2 regions of the Neisseria perflava genome follow, and region 1 is predicted to be linked to the other one. Evidence: predicted binding sites of a transcription regulator. Region 1 holds the regulator's gene; the other holds the start of a gene.

Region 1 (3,762 bases):
TGGGCTTCAGCAAAACCGACATCGGCCTGATTGCCAAAAATGCCGGTTTATGGCCTGCTGTCATTGCCGGTATTGTAGGCGGCATTTGGATGTTGAAACTCGGTATCAACAGGGCTTTGTGGGTTTTCGGTATAGCCCAATGGGTAACGATTCTAGGCTTTGCCTGGCTGGCGGGTTTCGGTAAATTTGAAACCATTACCCTGACGGAACAAATGATGCTTGCGGCCGTGATTGGTGCAGAAGCAGCAGGCGTAGGTCTGGGTACAGCGGCGTTTGTTGCCTATATGGCTCGTGAAACCAATCCTGCATTTACGGCCACACAATTAGCCCTCTTTACCAGCCTGTCAGCCGTTCCACGTACATTTATCAATGCTTCGGCAGGCTATCTGATTGAAGCGATGGGTTACTTTAATTTCTACTGGCTGTGTTTCGCTTTGGGCATACCGGGCATGTTGTTGCTGTTTAAAGTGGCACCATGGAATGGCGAAAAAGTGAGTAACTAGATTGCCAGTCTAAAACATATAGCAAAACAAAAGGCCGTCTGAATGGTTCAGACGGCCTTTATCATACAAACATTTTATTCTGCTTCAGGTTTGACAGTGCTGCGGACATCGCCGCTTTTTTCTTTATGTTTCAAAACAGCGCGGTCGAGTTTGTCCATCAAAACATCAATCGCAGCGTACATATCCTGTTCAATCGCTTCAACGTGCAAATCTTTGCCTGCCAGATGGACATCGGCTTCGGCTTTTTGGCTGACTTTTTCCACCGAGAGCGTGATGGTCACGGAAATGATGTTGTCGGCGTGGCGGCTGATTCGTGCCAACTTGTCGGAAACGTAGTTTTTGATGGCTTCGGTAACATCAAAATTCAGACCGGTGATTTTCAGATTCATGATACAGCTCCTTCGGTTGGTTAGTCCGTCAAAACGGATCGGAATATATCTACTCGGTAAATTTTCGTTTGTGTGCCGGCGGGATGTCTAATGATTCTCTATATTTAGCCACTGTACGTCTGGCGATTTCAATGCCGCGTTGTTTTAATAATTTGACGAGGGCCTCGTCCGAATAAGGTTTGCTGCTGTCTTCACTTTCAATCAGCTGGCTCAAGACAGCTTTGATTGCGCCTTGGCTGAACCCTTCGCCCTCATCGTCGGCATTGACTGCCTGTGTGAAGAAATAGCGTAACGCAAACAGGCCGCGCGGGCAAGACAAATATTTCTGGTTGGCGGCGCGCGAAATGGTGCTTTCCGCCAAACCCAATTCGGCAGCGGCATCTTTCATCAGCATGGGCGACAGGCCGATTTCGCCGAAGATGAAAAAATCTTCCTGATTTTTGACAATATACTCGGCAAGGCGGAGGACTGTGCTTTTGCGCAGTTCCAAAGAATCAATGCGCTGTTTGGCTTCGCTGATTTTTTCCTTCCACTCCGGCGCACCCTCTTCCGCCGATTTCATCAGGTCGCAATATTCCTGATTGAGCTGCAGCTTCGGCCAGGCCGCTTCGTTGCTGATGACTTCCCAGCCGTCCTTGCCCTCTTTCACCCAAACGTCAGGCTGAATATAAGGCGTGGGGGTGGCAGAAGCGAAGCCGTAAGCCGGATAAGGATTCAAGCCGGCAATCATATCGAGTGCGGCTTCTATGGTTTCACTGTCGGCCTGGGGATAAAGTTTGCGGAAACGCAGAACGTTTTGTTTGCGGTTTTTGCCCAAATCTTGAAGCGAACTTTGCACCAAATGCGCGGCCATTTGTCTAGCCGGAGAAGCCGGCAAACGCATTAATTGCAGCATGAGCGACTCGGTCAAGTCGGCCGCAGCCACGCCGGGCGGATCAAAGGTTTGCAATACATCCAGCGCATTTTGCAGGGCTTCTTCGTCCAGCATCCATTCCAACGGCGTGTGGTCGATGATTTCTTCGAGGCTGTCGGTGAGGTAGCCTTGTTCGTCCAAAAAATCAATCAAGACGTGAACATAGGCCGCTTCCACTTGCGAGAGCGGATGCTCGCACACTTGGGCATGCAGATAGTGTTTGAAATCCTCTTCTTCGGCGATGTTGCTCCAAATATCTTCGGCATCGTCGCCGCTCAACTGCTGACCTGCGCGCGGCATGGTTACCGCACGGTTGAGTCCGCTATCGGCAAACTCATCGGTTTCCGGACGCTCAAGCAGAGGATTGTCTGACAACCAGTCTTCCACTTCGCGCTCAAGCTCAAGACCCGACATCTGCAAGATGCGCAAAGACTGCTGCAGCCGCTGGTTGAGCTGCTGGGTCTGTTTGAGTTTAAGGACGAGTGAAGACATAATGTTTGATAGTAAATGTGCTTTATGGATTTCAGACAGCCTGTATCTGATGGGCCGTCTGAAAATATCGGATATATTGTTTATATATTGGATGATTATTTCAATATATTATTCTTTTATCAACCGATAAATGAATTATTCGACAGTAGAGATATTTTCTAATTTAAAATAAACGCAATACGTCGAGTAAAAAACATGGTAACAGGCTTCCCGTGATAGGTAGCGGGTTGAAATTTTGTCTGCAAAACCGCTTTTCGTCCTGCAGCATCTAAACGCGAGTATCCACTGCTCTTTTTTACCCATACGAATGCTTTGCCATCTATATTGATAAAGACATTTAATACCACAGTCCCTTCCTCACCATTCTCTGTAGAAAGCTCTGGATAAGGTGGGGGAGCAACTTGGACAGGTTTCGTCTTTATCTCTTCTTTGAATCCATTTGGCACAGTATAAAAGAATCTGAATTTTTTAAGGCTTTCCAGTGTCTTACAATCCGTTTGTTGGGTTTTCTGATTATAAGTACACTCTTTATAAGGCTCGACTTGTTTTGGCAAACCTACTTCTTGAGCAAGTTTCAACAATTCCAGCGCATCCACTTCCCAATGGAGGCTTTTTCCCAATTTACCCTCTTTATCCACGATAGCTGTCGCCGTTACGATACCGGTTATCGGCTTGCCATTTTTATCTATCACGCCTTGGCGCACACCCATATTCTGCAATGGCAGTTCTGGCATTGCATGCACGGCAGTAGCTGCCAAAACGGCAAAGGAAGACAAAAAAATTCGTTTCAACACAGATACACCTTTTCAGACGGCCTAAACTCAATATTTGAAGTTTTCACCCAAATAAACCGAACGGACTTGTTCATTGTTGACCAAATCATCCGGCTTGCCTGAAGCCAATACCGTACCATCACTGATGATGTAGGCACGGTCGCAGATGCTGAGGGTTTCGCGCACGTTGTGGTCGGTAATCAATACGCCGATACCGCGTGATTTGAGGAACTCGATGATTTTCTGAATATCGATGACGGCAATCGGGTCAACGCCGGCAAAAGGTTCGTCCAACAAAATGAAACGCGGCTGCATGGCCAACACGCGCGCGATTTCGACACGGCGGCGTTCGCCACCGGACAAAGACGGCGCAGGGTTGTTGCGCAGGCGTTCAATGTTCAAATCGGCCAACAGTTTTTCAAGTTCGGCATCAATGCGGCTTTTGTCTTTCATGCTGATTTCCAAAATGGCGCGGATATTTTGTTCCACGGTCATTTTGCGGAAAATCGAGGCCTCCTGCGGCAGATAGCCGACGCCGAGGCGGGCGCGTTCGTGAATGGGCAGGTGGCGCAACTCTTGGCCGTCCAGCATCACGCTGCCTGCATCGGCGGCAATCAGGCCGACAATCATGTAAAAGCTGGTGGTCTTACCCGCGCCGTTGGGACCGAGCAGGCCGATGACTTCGCCGCTTT
Region 2 (3,762 bases), 830 kb from region 1:
TACCCACGACCGCACATCCTCTACACCGCCGCTCTGTTGCACGACATCGCCAAAGGCCGCGGCGGCGATCACGCCAAAGAAGGCATCAAAGACGCCCAACAATTCGCCGCCGACCACTACTACACCGACGAAGAAAGCCACCTCCTCGCATGGCTGGTTGAAAACCACCTACTCATGTCCACCGTTGCCCAAAAAGAAGACATCCAAGACCCGCACGTCCTCCAAGCCTTCTGCCGCCGTATTCCCACACGCGAATACCTCGACGCACTCTACCTGCTTACCATTGCCGACATCCGCGGCACCAACCCAAAACTTTGGAACACATGGCGCGCCAGCCTGCTCCAAACCCTCTACCACAGCACCGCCGCCGTTTTAAACAGCAAAAACCACGATCCCGAACGCCTCCCCAACCGACGCGAACAAGCCGCGGCCGACCAACTCACGCGCGCAGCCGTTCCCCTCAAAAATCAACAAAAACTCCGCCGCATCCTCGGCAGCGCATACTACGTCCGCCATCAAACGCGGGAAATCCTCTGGCACACCGCAAACCTCGCCTACGACACCCAAAGTCCGGCCGTCCGCAGCCGCATCCTCCCCCAAAGCAACAGCCTTCAAGTCATGGTCTTCATGCCCAACGGCGACCGCCTCTTCGCACGTCTCTGCCGCATCTTCAGCAGCCACCGTTTCGACATCCAAGCCGCCCGCGCCTTCATCACCGAGCACGACTACATCCTCGACACCTTTATCCTCCAACTTCCCGACAATCTCCCGCCAGAAGAATATCCCGACCGCCAAAGCGCACTCGAAGCCGAGCTCAACAGCTTCATCCACGGCAATACCACCGTCCAAAAACAAAGCGGCCGCCCGCACATCAGCCGCCGCATCCGCCACATCCCCATTCCGCCTACCGTGATCATCACCCCCGAAGAAGATTATCCCGGCTGGCACACCATAGACATCATCGCCGTCAACCGCCCCCACCTCCTCGCCGACATCGCCGAGACCTTCTTCGCACACAACATCAGCCTGCGCTACGCCAAAATCACTACCTTGGATCAGCGCATCGAAGACAGCTTCATTACCTACAGCCCGTCCCTCCAAGACCCGCAAACCCAAAATACCCTAAAACAAGCATTGATCGAAGTCCTGACCCCATAAAGGCCGTCTGAACATCTTAAAAATACAGGGTGAGCATTTTTTGCCCACCCTAATCGCATTCAATATATAAACATCCTGAATATACCCTTCTAAAACACTCAAGAAATCCAAAGCCTTAAAAATCAAAACCAGACTGCTCCCTGATATAAAACTACATTACAAAATCATAACCCAAATAAATATAATTCCAAATACAAAATTTCATTCATCTATTACACCAAACCCCTTTTCAAATCCCCTCCTTCCAAACCATTTCCCCATCAATATTCACACAAAATACATACCCAAAATAAAACCCATAAAAAACAAAAGAATAAAATCACAAAAAATCAGACCGACCGATTAAGCCATAAAAACACCGCCCGTCCAAACCAATTAACATATTATTGAATCAACCTAAAATTCTGACAAAAAACGTCACACACCCAAACTTGTCTCCCTTCCCTGTCACAAAAAACACAAAACTGACAAAAAACGTCAACCGCCCTATTTTCTAAAATCCTGAAACTTTCAAACAAAACCTCACAAAACTTAAAAATTGAAAAATAAACCCAATAAAAACAACAAATAAAAAATAAAAAATAAAATTTTCAGCTCATTTTCCACACTTGGCACACCGACTGCTTGAAACAACACGTCCGATAAGGCCCAAGCCTCAAAGCAGCAAGCCCGACGGAAGCTGTATATTCCTTCTTACTTTATGGTTTACTCATAATACATAGTGCCAAGCACATTACGGACTTTTTACTTAAACATAATTATTCACACTTTCAAACTGGAGTTTTAATCAATGAAAGCAATCCAAAAAGGTTTTACCCTGATCGAATTGATGATCGTCATCGCCATCTTGGGCATTTTGGCCGTAATCGCTCTGCCTGCATACCAAGACTACACCATCCGCGCCAAAATTTCAGAAGGTTTGAGCTTAGCCGAACCTGCTAAATTGGCAGTAGCAGAAACTTCTGCGGCTTTAGGTGGCTTGGGCCAGATTACTGCTACTAATACTGGTTACACCTTCCCTGCAGGTGGTACTAAATACGTTTCAAGCATCGCTATTGAAGCAGCTACCGGTAAAATTACAGTAACAACTCAAAAGACTGGTGCCTCTACTGATCCAGTGTTCACATTAACTCCGAAACAAGCTAACTCTGAATCTCCTATTACTTGGGAGTGTAAAGTTACTGGTGGTGAGGCTAAACACGTTCCAGCTAACTGTCGTCCCGCTCCTACTGCTGAAACCCCGGCTCAACCTGCTCCAGCTCAACCTGCTCCATAAGCTAACTTCACATATATTCTGAGAAAAGCAAATCCCATAAAGCAATTATGGGATTTGCTTTATAAAAATAAAAAAACTTAAAAACGATACGCTCAAATGAATACCCCATTTCAAGCCCAAAAAGGTTTTACCCTGATTGAGCTGATGATAGTTATCGCCATCCTCGGTATTCTGGTTATTGTCGCCATACCCACTTACCAAAACTATATCGGTAGGGCGCAAGCCTCCGAAGCACTATACCTTGCCGATGACCTGAAAACCGAAATCAGCATTGCCTCAGCGGTAAATAACCGCCTGCCCAATGCAGAGGATGTCAGCAAACAAGGCGCAATCGGCGTTACCGCTCAACGCATCGGCGGCACATACATCCAAAACGGTGGCGTAACTGTAGAAGCAGATACAGGCAAAATCAGTATTCCTTTCGATAAAGGGCAAAACAAAGGCAAAGTCCTGACCCTGACCCCTTATCGAATTAACAATGACTCGACTTGGTTGCTTAACTGGCAATGCGGCGGAACGCTGGATCCGATGATGATCCCCGCCATGTGCCGTGACAATTCAAACGGATAACAACCAAGCCCATACCCTACAAAAAACACAAAAATACATTGCGAAGAAAACATCCCAAGCAAAGCCAAATACAAACGCGGAAAACGAATCAAAGCAAAAGAACAAAACTCTCCAAAACAAGGTCATTAAGAGCCTGAATCATCACATTACGAGAATAAATGCCGTCTGAAATCCATTTTCAGACGGCCTCTTTATATCTAACATTCACTAAGGATTAGAATATGTAATTTCATTGAGCATTCCCAAGTAAAAACCCTCTACCCTATTCAAATGCTGAATATCATCTTCTCGCCAAAATCTTCCTTCCCCTTAACCAAGTCAACACAAGAACTTTTATTTAATGTCCTCCCCCGCTGGAGCCGTTAAATGGTGGCCTTGCCAGCCAAATAATGGGGATCATGCTGATGAATATGATGCTGCCTGCCAAGAAAATTTCATTTGAGCCAATAATAAAGCCTTGTTGGGAAATGGTACTATTTATCGCAGCCAGGGCTTGCTCTTTGCTCAGGCCATTGGCCATCATGCCTTGAATAGATTGGTTGCTGATTGAGGACAATGAATTGATATGTTCGGTCAGCTGAGTATGGTGCAGAGCTTCGCGCCGTTCCCACATGGTGCTGACAACGGATACTCCGACACCGCCCATAAAGACTCGCAAGAAGTTAGACAGGCTACTGGCCGAGGCAATTTGATTGCCTTTCATATGCGACAGCGTGATACTGGTCAAAGGCAGGAAGAACATGGCTACGCCCAAACCC

Evidence for each region. Region 1 encodes sigma-54, which starts transcription at its own class of promoters, with help from an activator protein. Its sites were predicted from a motif close to CTGGCACGCTTCATGCTT; they were not measured.
Region 2: CYJ98_RS00435 (pilin) is a predicted target of sigma-54. The motif match lies at 1,767-1,784, and genes of this name have one in related genera.

What each region holds. Positions count from the first base shown of each region.
Region 1 is NZ_CP136962.1:1,611,744-1,615,505, forward strand. It holds gene CYJ98_RS07445 (AmpG family muropeptide MFS transporter) at 1-503, shown strand, start outside; gene hpf (ribosome hibernation-promoting factor, HPF/YfiA family) at 578-892, opposite strand; gene rpoN (RNA polymerase factor sigma-54) at 942-2,297, opposite strand; gene CYJ98_RS07460 (energy transducer TonB) at 2,456-3,091, opposite strand; gene lptB (LPS export ABC transporter ATP-binding protein) at 3,119-3,762, opposite strand, start outside.
Region 2 is NZ_CP136962.1:101,004-104,765, reverse strand. It holds gene glnD ([protein-PII] uridylyltransferase) at 1-1,158, shown strand, start outside; gene CYJ98_RS00435 (pilin) at 1,949-2,434, shown strand; gene CYJ98_RS00430 (pilin) at 2,531-3,004, shown strand; gene CYJ98_RS00425 (DHA2 family efflux MFS transporter permease subunit) at 3,342-3,762, opposite strand, start outside.